DNA from 3 places in the Advenella kashmirensis WT001 genome. Region 2 is predicted to be linked to each of the others. Evidence: predicted binding sites of a transcription regulator. Region 2 holds the regulator's gene; each other region holds the start of a gene.
The links. Region 2 encodes LexA, which represses DNA repair genes until DNA is damaged. Its sites were predicted from a motif close to ACTGTATNNNNATACAGT; they were not measured.

Region 1: TKWG_RS20765 (LexA family protein) is a predicted target of LexA. The motif match lies at 1,629-1,646, and genes of this name have one in related genera.
Region 3: imuA (translesion DNA synthesis-associated protein ImuA) is a predicted target of LexA. The motif match lies at 1,983-2,000, and genes of this name have one in related genera.

The regions. Positions count from the first base shown of each region.
Region 1 covers NC_017965.1:35,816-40,034, forward strand. Annotated here, with positions in the region: gene TKWG_RS20750 (hypothetical protein) at 8-361, opposite strand; gene TKWG_RS20755 (hypothetical protein) at 791-1,123, shown strand; gene TKWG_RS20765 (LexA family protein) at 1,658-2,086, shown strand; gene TKWG_RS20770 (Y-family DNA polymerase) at 2,083-3,354, shown strand; gene TKWG_RS20775 (replication initiator protein A) at 4,123-4,219, shown strand, end outside.
Region 2 covers NC_017964.1:1,866,530-1,870,748, forward strand. Annotated here, with positions in the region: gene TKWG_RS08730 (transglycosylase SLT domain-containing protein) at 69-662, shown strand; gene TKWG_RS25930 (benzoate/H(+) symporter BenE family transporter) at 748-1,392, opposite strand; partial or broken gene TKWG_RS25935 (benzoate/H(+) symporter BenE family transporter) at 1,359-1,946, opposite strand; gene lexA (transcriptional repressor LexA) at 1,975-2,646, opposite strand; partial or broken gene TKWG_RS08745 (amino acid aminotransferase) at 2,785-3,983, opposite strand; gene uvrB (excinuclease ABC subunit UvrB) at 4,085-4,219, shown strand, end outside.
Region 3 covers NC_017964.1:1,207,595-1,211,813, reverse strand. Annotated here, with positions in the region: gene TKWG_RS24610 (DNA polymerase Y subunit UmuC family protein) at 1-169, opposite strand, end outside; gene TKWG_RS24605 (Y-family DNA polymerase) at 211-843, opposite strand; gene imuA (translesion DNA synthesis-associated protein ImuA) at 866-1,966, opposite strand; gene TKWG_RS05720 (PepSY domain-containing protein) at 2,122-2,421, shown strand; gene TKWG_RS05715 (transglutaminase-like domain-containing protein) at 2,649-3,512, opposite strand; tRNA gene TKWG_RS05710 (tRNA-OTHER) at 4,095-4,168, opposite strand.

The sequences.
Region 1 (4,219 bases), on a different replicon from region 2:
ATGGAAATTAGGACTTACTCAGGAGTTCATCCACATTGATATGATCCGGCACCCAGGATGGCTTTGACGGATCTACTGGTTTTCGGGGTTCGCTCGATGCATCAGCAGCTGGGACTGGCCGCTGCCGTTTGCTCATATTAGTTTGCTTTTTCTGCGGCTCGTTATCTGCATTTCTTTTGACGAAGCGGTGCAACGTCGATTGGTTCACAACAACGTCATTAAGCGCCAAAAATTCAAGAATTTTTCGCTCCGTAAAGCCCTCGTTTTTGAGCTTGATAATGGCCTCCCGAAAAGGCGTGAGCTGTGAATATTTAGCCGACCTCTCCGAAGCATTCATTTTGATAAATTCATCAACATGCATAGACCAAACCCCATTAATGCGCAGTATTTAAATTAAAAAGCATATATTATGCTATCACATTCAGTATTAATGCGTCAAAATGCGCTTAAATGCACTTAAATGCACAATATTCCCATGTGATGCTGAATAATTGTGCAATATTTCGCAAATATCGAACATAGAATATGCATATTATGCGCATAGCCTATACAGTATCGCGCCAGCCACTAACCACAAAAGCACCACTAAAGGACTAGATGCAGGATAGGGACTTTGCGTAAATGCAAGTTGTCCCGTTTTTTTTCGCGTGCGAAAAGGCTTGCTCGCACAAGCTGGTCTATCAGGAAGATGTGAAGGTTTAAAATAATTGGGCACTATATTAGGCTTAAAATGTGGCCCTGTAGCAGAAAACTGTATCCTTAAACCTTTACACCGACTTACGGCACAACGATGATAAAAACTATTTGGCTATCTTATGATTTGGGAGTCCAAGGTGATTACGAGGGGCTTTACCGATGGCTCGACAATAAAAAAGCCTCTGAATGCGGGGATAGTCTAGCTCACTGCAAAATTGATATTCCCGACGATCAGGTTGTACCCTCTTTTGTGGCTAAAGAACTAAAAAACAATGTCAAATTCACAAACAACGATCGAGTTTATTTGATCTGGCGACCAGAAGAGGATGCTTCAAGTTATATTAGGGGCAGATTCATAATCGGCAAGAGAAAAGGAGCGCCTTGGAAAGGGTATGGTGATCAAGAGCAGACACAGGACGATGAATAAATGGCAAAGACAGTGTTGGTTGATACCTGTTACTGGATCGGACTGTTCGACGAACGTGACCCGCTTCATAATTCTGCGTTAAAACTCGAACCGCAGCTTAGACCCCACACTCTATTGCTTCCTTGGCCTACTCTGTATGAATTCGTCAATACTCGCTTTACGAAAAATAAAAAAGGAGCTGCCCTTGAACATTTTAGAAAATACGTTGAGGGTGGAAAAGCTCAATTAGTCTGTGATCTCCCATATCGAAATAACTCGCTACAAATCGTCTTTGATAACCGGCGCGGCCATTACAGCCTCACGGACGTCATACTACGATCCCTTATGGAAGACGTAAACGTTCCAATTAATGCACTAGTGACATCAAACGATAACGATTTTCACGATGTGCGAGCAAAACGGAATATCGAACTATTAGTTATTTAAATTCGTGCTTTTATTCCCGGCGCGGTATTTGTGACAATCAAGATTTTCATAAGCAAAGCCCTTTGGTTTGGTAGATAATACTGTTTTTATATACAGTATTTTTAAGCCATGAAAACCTACCTTGACCTGCTTCCCCTGGTGGAAACCTCGGCCAGTGTTGGGCTGATTGTGTGCAAGACGCCGGCAGGCTTTCCGTCCCCTGCCCAGGATCTGGCCGTGAACCGGATCGACATTGGCGAGATCCTCGTCAAGAACCCTACCTCCACCTTTTACCTGTGCGTCAAAGGCCACTCGATGAAAGAGGCAGGCATTGAAGACGGCGATCATCTGATTGTCGATCGATCCCTGACAGCCAAGCACAACAGCATCGTTATTGCCGAAATCGACGGCGATGTGACAGTAAAACGGCTGCACAAGAAAAACGGTGTGATACGCCTCAAAGCCGCTAACCTCACCTACCCCGACATAGTGCCGGTTCCCGGCCAGGAATGGATGATTTGGGGCGTTGTTACGCACGTTATCAAGGATATGCTATGACCTATGGGCTGATTGACGGCAATTGCTTCTATTGCTCATGTGAGCGCGTGTTTAGGCCGTTCCTGAAAGGTAAAGCCCTTATCTCGCTGTCCAACAATGACGGCTGTGTCATCTCTCGGACGGACGAGGCCAAGGCAATGGGCATCAAAATGGGCCAGCCGTGGTTTGAGATCAAACACCTGGAAGAAAAGGGACTGATGGCACTTTCTTCCAATTTTGCGCTGTACGGCGACATGAGCGACCGCATGATGAGCGTTATCAGCCGATTTTCGCCCCGCCAGGAGATCTACAGCATAGACGAGAGCTTTGCTGATTTCTCCGGGATTACCGAGGATCTGAGCGCCTACAGCCAGAAAATCCGGGCTGCGGTCTTGCGCGAAACCGGGATTCCCACCTGTGTGGGCATCGGCGCCACCAAAACCCTGGCGAAACTGGCGAATCACATTGCCAAAAAGCAGCCGTCCTGGTCCGGGGTGTGTGACTTGACGCAGCTGGACCGATACCAGCTGGCCGACATTATGAAAAATATCGAAGTCGGTGAAGTCTGGGGCATCGGCAGGCGCATTGCCAAAAGGCTAAACGAGCTGGGCATTTATACGGTTTTTGACCTGGCCCGCATGAAACCCGAAGCAGCCAGAGCCGAATTTTCCATTGTGGTGGGTAAGACCGTGCAAGAGCTGCGCGGGATCTCGCGCATCGATCTGGAAGAAGTGGCCGACCCTAAAAAGCAGATAATCTCGTCACGTTCCTTTGGTTTGCCAATGACTGACCTGGCCGGGTTGCAAAGCGCCCTGTCTGAGTTTGTCGCCATCGCCTGCAACAAACTGCGCGGGCAAAATTCGGTGGCCGCCAGTATGCAGATATTCATTCGCACTAGCCCCTTTGACAAAGGCAAGCAGTATGGCAATAGCCGCCTGGTCACCCCGCCCTATCCGACAGCTGACAACCTGGTGTTTACCAAACATGCACTTAAGGCGCTTGACGCAATCTGGCGGCCAGGATTCAAATATAAAAAGGCGGGCGTCATGCTGATGGACATATCGCCTGCCGATGCGGTCCAGGGTGAGCTGTTTCCCGTGGAACCAGAGCATGGTAAGCGGGCGCAGCTGATGGTGGCCCTGGACGGCATCAATGCTCGATATGGCCGAGGATCCGTTAAAACAGGAAGTATCGGGTTTCACGACCGGGAGCATTGGTATATGCGCCAGGAGCGCAAGAGTCAGGGATATACAACGAACTGGGACGAAGTGCTGATAGCTAGAGCCTAATTACAGCCGTTTTAAGCGTTTTTTTATAAAACCCAAGGGTTGGTACGGGTTTGTTAGAAAAAACGTCTCACGCTACGGCTCCGCATGCCGCAGCCGCATTATTACACTTCCATTACCCCCTATTCTGCCAAACCGAAAGGGAAAGGGGGGCCGTTTGCGGGGGAAACCGTAGGTTTCCACAAAAGGGGTCGAGGCCGCGACCGAAGCGTTAGCGTAGGGAGGACAGGGGAACCGGCACGGTTCCCGCGGCCAGGGCCTTACGGTTTTCCTGGGATAGTCTAGCTTTGCTCAGTGTTGGGGTTAGGGTTAATAAATCCCGCTTTAGCGGGACATGAATTAAAAGGCTTTTATCCTCAAAGGGCGAAGGGAGCGTAGCGACCGAAGGGTTAGGCGGAAATCCGTTCAAATTTGGTACTTTTCCACAGAAAAATATCGAGCCTGTTCTTATTACTATTTATTAAAGCTTATTAAGGGTTTTGAAACCCGCATGAATAAAGGCTTACGAGGGAGTTTGTGCAGGTGAAATGCCGATAGTGTGCAGGTGAAATGCCGATAGTAGTTGCCTGATTGATCAAAAAATAAGCATATTGGATCTAATCTCTTGAATCTTGTTGCTACAGAGGTAGTTTGCAGCTAGAATGCCGATAAAGTGCAGGTGAAATGCCGATAGTTTCGTACTTTAGCTGCACTAAAGAAACGAGCCAAAAAGATGGTGGAACATCTCCTTGGCTCTAACCACAAACCCTTGTTAGAGAAGGATTTACGGCTATGGACGATTATAGCAATATGGGTAAGGAATACAGCCAATCTTTTTGGGAAGAAATCGAGCAGCTAGAAAATATAGGCATGGAAGAAGTTAGCCAGA
Region 2 (4,219 bases):
TCCGATTCAAGACCATATTCTTTACAATATTTGCAAATAGGCAATAAAGCAATTAAGGTAATTAACCCATGCTGCAATTGAAAACAATATTTACAATCGGCATGCTGGCCGGTACTGTCACACTGGCTGGTTGCGCTACGGCGCCGCCAAAAAATGCGGAAGACTTGTGCGCGATATTTCAGGAGAAGCCGCAATGGCACACTGCGGCGCTGGATATGCAGAAAAAATGGGGCGTTCCTATTCCGGTACCCTTTGCCATGATGTATCAGGAGTCGTCATATCGGCACGATGCCAAGCCGCCTAAAAACTATCTGCTGTGGTTTATTCCCTGGGGGCGGGTCAGTTCAGCTTACGGTTATGCCCAGGCCAAAGACGAAGTGTGGGGCGATTACGAACGCGAAACCGGTCAGAGCGCCAGTCGCGATGATTTTGACGATGCGCTGGATTTCATGGGTTGGTATATGTCCAAAGCGCAGGTTCTTAACGGCACATCCAAATGGGATGCTTACGGACAGTACCTTAATTATCACGAAGGCTGGAGCGGCTATCGCAACCAAAGCTACCAGGCCAAAGCCTGGCTTATGCGGACGGCTGAAATTGTGCGGGAGCGGGCGGCTCGCTACACGGCTCAGTATAATCAGTGTCGTAGCCAGTTGATGTAGTGCGATCGCGACTCTGATCCCCAAAAGAACGCAGAGAGATCATCCGGAGTATAGCCAATACCCCGGCTTATAAGCCGTCATGTCGTTATGGCGCTGCTCTCTGCGGTTTGCGCCGCCACACCAGAATGGCATACGCAGCCACACCGGCAATCAAGCCCCAGAACGCCGAGCCCACACCAAAAAAAGAGACGCCGGATGCGGTCATCAGAAAGGTGATAACGCCGGCTTCACGTTCTGATTCCTCGGCCATGGCGCCAGCCAGGCCAGAGGAAAGGGCACCCAGCAGCGCCAGGCCGGCCAGCGAGGCAACGAATGTTTCGGGTATGGCAATAAACAGTGTGGTCACCAACGTCGCAAACAAACCAAAAAATATATAGAATACGCCGCAAACAATGCCTGCCACATATCGGCGTTGCGGATCCGGATGGCATTCCGGGCCGGTGCATATGGCGGCTGTGATTGCGGCCAGGGTGGTGCCGTGCAGGCCAAAAGGAGCAAACAGAACGGTCGAGATACCTGTGGTGGTAATGAGTGGAGAGATAGGTGTATGGTGATATCCGCTAGATTGCAGGACGGCGACACCCGGTGCGTATTGCGAAGCCAGCGCCACAAAAGCCAGTGGAATACCGACCCGACAAGCGCCGGTATTGACAGGCCTGGCACTGTAAACTCCGGAATGACCAGACTGAAACTGAGTACCTGCGTGTTGAGTTGACCCAACGCAATACACACCACAATGCCAGTCAGCAGTGCCGCCAGTACCGCATAACGCGGTATGACGCGCTTGATGATCAGGTAGGCCAGAATGATTGGCAATACCAGCGCCGGGGCCTGTTGCAGAGAGACAAACAGATGGGCGCCAAATGCGAATAGTATGCCGGCCAGCATGCCCGAGACGATACTGCGCGGCACATGCTGCATCAGGCGGGAAAACAGGCCGCTGACGCCAAGCAACACAACCAGCAGTGCGGCAAAGATATACGCGCCAATGATATCGTTGTAGGAATAGTGAGGAAGCGCATCAATAAGCAGCGCCGCACCGCCGGTGGAAAAAGCGCAGACAATGGGCGTGCGGTAGCGGACACTAAGCCAGAGGCCGCACACACCGCTGGTGATGGACATAGCCCAGATCCAGCTTGTCAGTTGCATCTGGCTGAGTCCGCCGGCCTTGGCTGCCTGAATAATAATGGCTACCGGTCCTGTGAGCGATACGAGGACGGTAATTAGTCCTGCTATGGACGCCGAGGTGGAAAAGTCTTTTTTGAAATACTGCCAGGCATTCATAGCTGCACCGAAAGGGAATCAGTGTAGATTATGCGGCCGGATGAGCCGACTGCAATCCCTTCGATGGCAAAATCATTTTCATCTGAGACGATAATGGGGAGAAATCGTCGTTTTCAGGCAGCAGTTCGACAATACGTCCCCGGCGATTAAAGCGCTTGACTGTCACTTCATCGTCAATACGGGCAACCACGATCTGGCCATTGCGAGCATCTGGCGAGCGTTTGACTGCCAAAAGATCGCCGTCCATGATGCCGATGTTTTGCATACTCTGACCCTTGACCGTGAGCAGATAATCGGGCTGCTGCTCGAAAAGAGATGCATCTACCGACAGTTCGCGATGGATATGTTCGGTGGCCAGGATAGGGCTGCCGGCGGCCACCTTGCCGACCACGGGCAATATCAGCTGGCGCAGACTGTCGGCCAGGGAAACGCCGGCACTGGCGGGTGCGCTGCCGGACGGCGCGCCTGCTGTTGCCGATTCGGTATCTTCAACAAGGCGGATGCCGCGCGAAGCGCCTGCCGTCAGCGTAATGGCCCCTTTTCGAGCGAGCGCCCGCAAATGGTCTTCCGCGGCATTGGGAGACTTGAATCCCAGCGCCGCTGCAATTTCTGCGCGAGTTGGGGGAAAGCCGGTACGATCCACGGCGGCTTTGATCAGATTCAAAATTTCCTGCTGGCGCGCGGTAAGTTTCAGGCTCATGATTCCCCGTAATGAAAGAGACAGAATAAAAAACGGACTGTATGTATATACAGTCCGTATTCTGACGCATTCACCAGCGGTTGGCAAGCGTTTTCAGTGACAAATTGCCTGCAGGCCGCGGATTTGCGACGCTACTGATTACAGCACGGCAGCAATCGCCTTTACCACGCTGTCAATGTTACGACTATTGAGCGCAGCGACGCAGATACGTCCGCTGTTGACCGCGTATATGCCGTGCTCATTGCGCAGGCGCTCCACCTGCTCTTTGGTCAGGCCTGAATAGGAGAACATACCGCGCTGGGACATGACGAAACTGAAGTCCTGTTTGACGCCGGCGGCATTCAGTTTGTCTGTGAGCTGCTTGCGCATGTCGCGAATGCGCTCGCGCATTTGCGCCAGTTCGCTTTCCCATTGGGCGAACAGTTCCGGCGTATTCAGAATCTGCGCCACCACCATACCGCCATGAGTAGGAGGGTTGGAATAGTTGGTGCGGATAACCCGCTTGATCTGACTCAGGACGCGTGTTGCCTCATCCTTGCTGGTTGTTACCACTGTGAGTGCGCCCACACGTTCGCCGTACAGGGAGAAGGATTTGGAGAATGAGGAGCTGATGAACATAGACATACCCAGATCAGCAAACAGGCGCACCACGGCAGCGTCTTCCTGCAGGCCTTCGCCAAAACCCTGATAGGCGATGTCCAGGAATGGCACCAGGTTGCGCTCCTTGACCAGGGTGGCAATTTGTTGCCATTGTTCCAGGCTCGGGTCAACGCCGGTCGGATTGTGGCAGCACGCATGAAGCACGATGATGGACCCTTGCGGCATGGCTTTGACCGCGGCCACGAATCCGTCAAAATTCAAGCCGTGAGTGGCCGGGTCATAATAGCTATAGGTTTGTACGTTGAAGCCCGCGCGCTCGAACAACGCCCGGTGGTTTTCCCAGCTCGGGTCGCTGATATAAACCGTTGCATCCGGTTGCAGCTGTTTCAGAAATCGGCGCCGATTTTCAGTGCCCCTGTGCCGCCCAGTGCCTGAAAAGTAAGGGCGCGGCCTTCAGTGATGACATCGGCGTCCTTGCCGAAAAGCAGTTCCTGCGCGCCCTTGTTGTAATTTCCGATGCCTTCAATGGGCAGGTAGCCGCGTGCTGCATGCGCCTTCACACGCTGATTTTCGGCTTCCTGAACTGCCTTGAGCAGGGGAATCTTGCCATTATCATCGTAATAAACGCCTACACCCAGATTCACCTTGGTATCACGGGTATCGGCGTTGTATTGTTCATTCAGACCCAGAATCGGATCACGGGGGGCGAGCTCGACGGCATTGAAAAGAGTGGTCATCGTAATAAGAAGAGGTAAGGTTGCAGGGAAGGTCAATTAAAGTGGATAATGAACGATTGTACGCCTAAATCAGTGCCAATTTAACCCTGGATGCACAATCTATGAGCGAAGCCGGATTTATCGAATTTGCCGACAGCCCGTTTCAGCTATACCAGCCCTACCCGCCAGCAGGGGACCAACCCGCCGCCATTGAAGCGCTCACCCAGGGCGTAGAAGATGGCTTGATGTACCAGACG
Region 3 (4,219 bases), 660 kb from region 2:
GCATCAGATGAGCCGGATCCCGGGTGGGAGCGGCGGTTGCCAATTCCACCCGGGATGGTTCGCGCGCATGACGACCACGCTCATGCTCAAGAAGCAGGACAAGCTGGGTGACCGCCCGCTGATGTCCCGCCAGCCACCCGCAAAGCTGCTCGATCAGCCGGCCTGCCACCCTGGCAACGGCGTCTGCATTGTCAGTTCGCTCAACCAGCTCTATCCGCCCCTGAAACTGCAGCGGCGCGACAACCCATTTGAATATTTCAGGTGTGTTCCCGTAGGCGGCATCAAGCGCCTGCAAAACCTGCCGGCTGGTGCGTCGCTGCAACCCGGCGCGTGGCAGTTGCCGCAAGGCCCCCAGAGTGCACAGCCAATGCTGCTCAGCCAGGCTTCATAAGGCTGCGCAGCCGGCAACGACCCGACTGGCAAGGCATCCAGCCGACGAACCTGGGTACCTGGTTTCAGACAGCGGCGCAAGTTCGCGCACGCAGCGGTCGCCAGCAGCCAGGCGCCGCCAGCCGTTGTCGCAATAGCGCAGCCTGCACTCAGGCAAAGCCCGTGCAAAGTACCCTGGATACGTCGGTAAAGCCGCCGGATGCCGCCAAAAAGACTAAGACTGGCGGTGACATCCAGCAACAGGGTATCCCGTTCTCCCAGCGCAAGCTCGGGCGTGTACTGCAACAACGCCAGCGATGCCGCCTGGATTGCCGAATGATGAATATGCTCATCATATTCGGTAAGCACAGCCTGGGGACACAGGGTATTGACGCCGCTGATGCGCATGCCGGGCTGCACACCTGCGGCCCGGGCCGCAGGTGAACACACCCGGACCAGGCCATGATCTATCACAACAGCCGCAGTGTTGCGCCAATCAGGACAGAGAGTGTCCAGCGTGGGGTGCAGCAAATGTACGGCGATCCATGTTCGCATGGCGGAACTCGGTAAAAGCAGCGGAATGGGGATCAGCAGCGTCCTCAGAATAGAGGTCCCTGCCGAACGCATCCGGATGAAGTGAGATATGGACAGGATGTTCACTGACACTGCCACGACGTTTGACAATATGCACGTGAAGCCCCGTAGGCACCGGATGCAGCGCAAGTCGCAAGGGGGCCGGAGAGGATTGCCGGGCAGCGGACAGGGCCCGAACCAGCACGAATAGCGTGTCACCCTTTTGCGCTGCCAATTGCAAGCGACGCAAGGCGCCATCGCGCAGGGCATGTTGCCATAACACCAGCGCCGCAAAAGCGCCACTGTTCAGGATATGTTCGGCCGCCCACAGGGCATCGGCCGTGCTTTGCGGAGCGAGCCAAAGCAGGCGGGAAGGTGCAACTCCCCAATGCGCCCACGCACAAGCCTGTGGCGCATACGGTGGCTGAATAAGCACGATAGGCCGTTGCTCGGGGCTGGCGCTGTCCAGACCCACAGCCGTTGAAGCGCGATGCAACGACTGCACCCTGTGCCCGCAAAAAACGGGCTTGAACAACTGGAGTTCCCCAATACCGGCACGGGGTGTCATGACCTCAATCAGATTGCCCAGAGGCCAGCCGCCACCGGGCAATTGGGCCGATATTTCAGGATAGCCGGTATGAGCGTAAAGTCCCGGGGAACGGGCAATTTGCGACGCTCGCCACAGCGAAGGGTGAATACGCTCCGGCGCAGCCAGGATAGAAGACGAGGCAGCGCCCTGCCCGACCTGTTGCGCCAGCATGTCTTTGGCTCTTGCCCCTGAAAAAGACACGTCTGAGAATAAGGCGCTGGCAGCAGGCAATCCGGCCGGAGCACCTGAGCGCCCGGCTAATTGCGAAGCACAGACAACCCCTTTGGGCACGCCTTCAGAGATGCTTTCGGGGTTACTTTCGGGGTTACTTTCGAGATTTCTTTCGAAGTTACCGTTAGACAGACTGCCAAAGCGAGAGTCCGACGCTGTTTCAACAAGGGTTCCGGAGGGTTTTTGCGCTGTATTTTTCATCATGGCAATTCCTTTAAGTACTGTATAAGTATACAGTATTTTTAAATCGCCATATCTTCGGAAAACCCAGGTATCAGAATCAAGACGGCCTCAACACGCGCGCAAATGTATTACACTGGTCGTGCTGTTTTTTTCCCCTTTACTCTCAGGAATGACTTATGAAAATGACCTCTTCCCTGCTTTTTTCACTGTTTATCATCGTCCCTGGCATGGCCGCTGCGCAATCGAATCACCAGCAGGAAGCCCAGGCCATCAGTGAGGCAAAAGTGACGCTTGCACAGGCAGTGCAAACGGCCGAATCAGAAACCGGCGCCAAAGCGGTCGAAGTGGATTTTGATCGTGAGAACAACGTCTGGTCATATGAAGTGACAACCCTCAAGCCCGGCACCAAATATGAACTGATCATTGATGCCAATACAGGCAAAGTCATCTCCCGCAAGGAAGAACAAAAGCAATAACGATCAGACAGGCGCCCGGTATTATCCGGGCGCCGCCAGCCAGGGCGCCTTGCCTGTGTTAACAACGGCAATACCAAGACCGCCATCTGATAATCCAGATATTACACTCAAGATATCACGACTCAAATATCTTGATTCTGATATTACAGGCGCCATTGCACCAATTCCCTTGTCCGACAAACGCTTTTCGCCTCACTTATCATAATGGTACAGACGCCTGGCAGTCCCTAACGGCCAATAATCGCCGCCTGTTCATCGCCTGCTTTCAAATGTAAATCCGAATACGGATCCTCCTGCTCAATATTGATGCGCATGCGGATGGGTTTTATATTGCCGAAAATAGTGGCAAAGGGCGTATCCTTGGCATCGTTGCCGCGTGCAATCACCACAAGATTATCGGGTGGCGCCAGCCTTGTGGGGTCAAATTTGATCCATCGCCCGCCCAGGTACACCTCAAAAATCGCGTGAAAATCCTGAGGGGGTTCTTCAAAATAGACATATCCCACGCAAAAACGGGCAGGTATATTCAATGCGCGGCAAAACGTGATGGCTAAATGGGCAAAATCCCGGCATACGCCCTTGCGTTTTTCAAACACGTCTGCTGCTGACGTGGTGGAGTCCGAGCACCCTACTTCATATTGGATATTTGCCTGTATCCAGTCAATAATTGACTCGACCAGCACAATACCGTCGCCCTGCGCACAAAAAAGAGCCTGCACCTGGGCTGACAGCACATCCGATTCACAATACCGGCTTGGCCGCAAGCAGGGGATGGTTTTCTTTGGTAGACGCCCGATGGGATAAATGGCTGCCTCGGACAGTCGCCTGGCATTATTGGTAACAACGCTGACCGTATAATCGACATTAATCGTTCCTGCTTGGGCAGGAAACGATACGAAGCGTCCGCCCATTGCATCAATATTCTTTTGAAAATAAACAGGCGTCATGCTCCCGTTGCTGTCGATATAATCCACCCCCAGGTGCTCTTCCAGAATCAATTGGCTTTTTTTGGAAACCAGCATGTTCAGAAAAAATTCACTCGCCGAAAATATCTCATATTCCAGCGAGGTTCTAATTCTTGTTACCAGCATCGTTACTCCATTTATATGTAATATGATCCGGCAGATCACCGTTGGTCGGCAAGCCGACTGCTTGACAACATAAAATGCAATCGACGCACGCTAAGCCATGGCCACCGCTGCCACGTCTTCTTCTTTTTTAACGATCCCCCCAACACATAAAACCGGTCTGATACTGCAAGAGAAACAGCCGGCCGCCAATCACGCCTGATACACCAGGAACATGTCGCGCCAGCTCATTGCCGCTGTCTGGCGTACCTCATAAGCCAAAGCAACGACTGCTGATTTTTTATTATCCGACGAACACCGTCTTTTTATTCAATAATAGGGGGAAATGAGGCTTTGCATGTTCAAGAACCAGCTGGGGTCGATTTACGCTTGCTGTTTTTCATCTGTCATAAGGACGCGCCTGGGACAAGAACGCATTGCCAAAAAAAAATTTTAGCAACCATGTCAGAACAGCGCCTGCATTCCCAAAGCCATGATCAGACCAGACATATGCAAAATACAACCCCGACATCGCGTAGGCACTGGACCATCGCTGACACTTATCAGCCTGCCGTCGAGCCAGCGCAATACCGGGGCGAAAATTCTTCCACAGGTACGGGTTCGAACCGTAAACCTCCTCGTGAAGTACTCGGATACTCTACCAGTTGAGCTACCTGTGGATTTTCTATTCTCCGGTAAACCGGTGACCGCATCAACTCAAAACGGAAGTG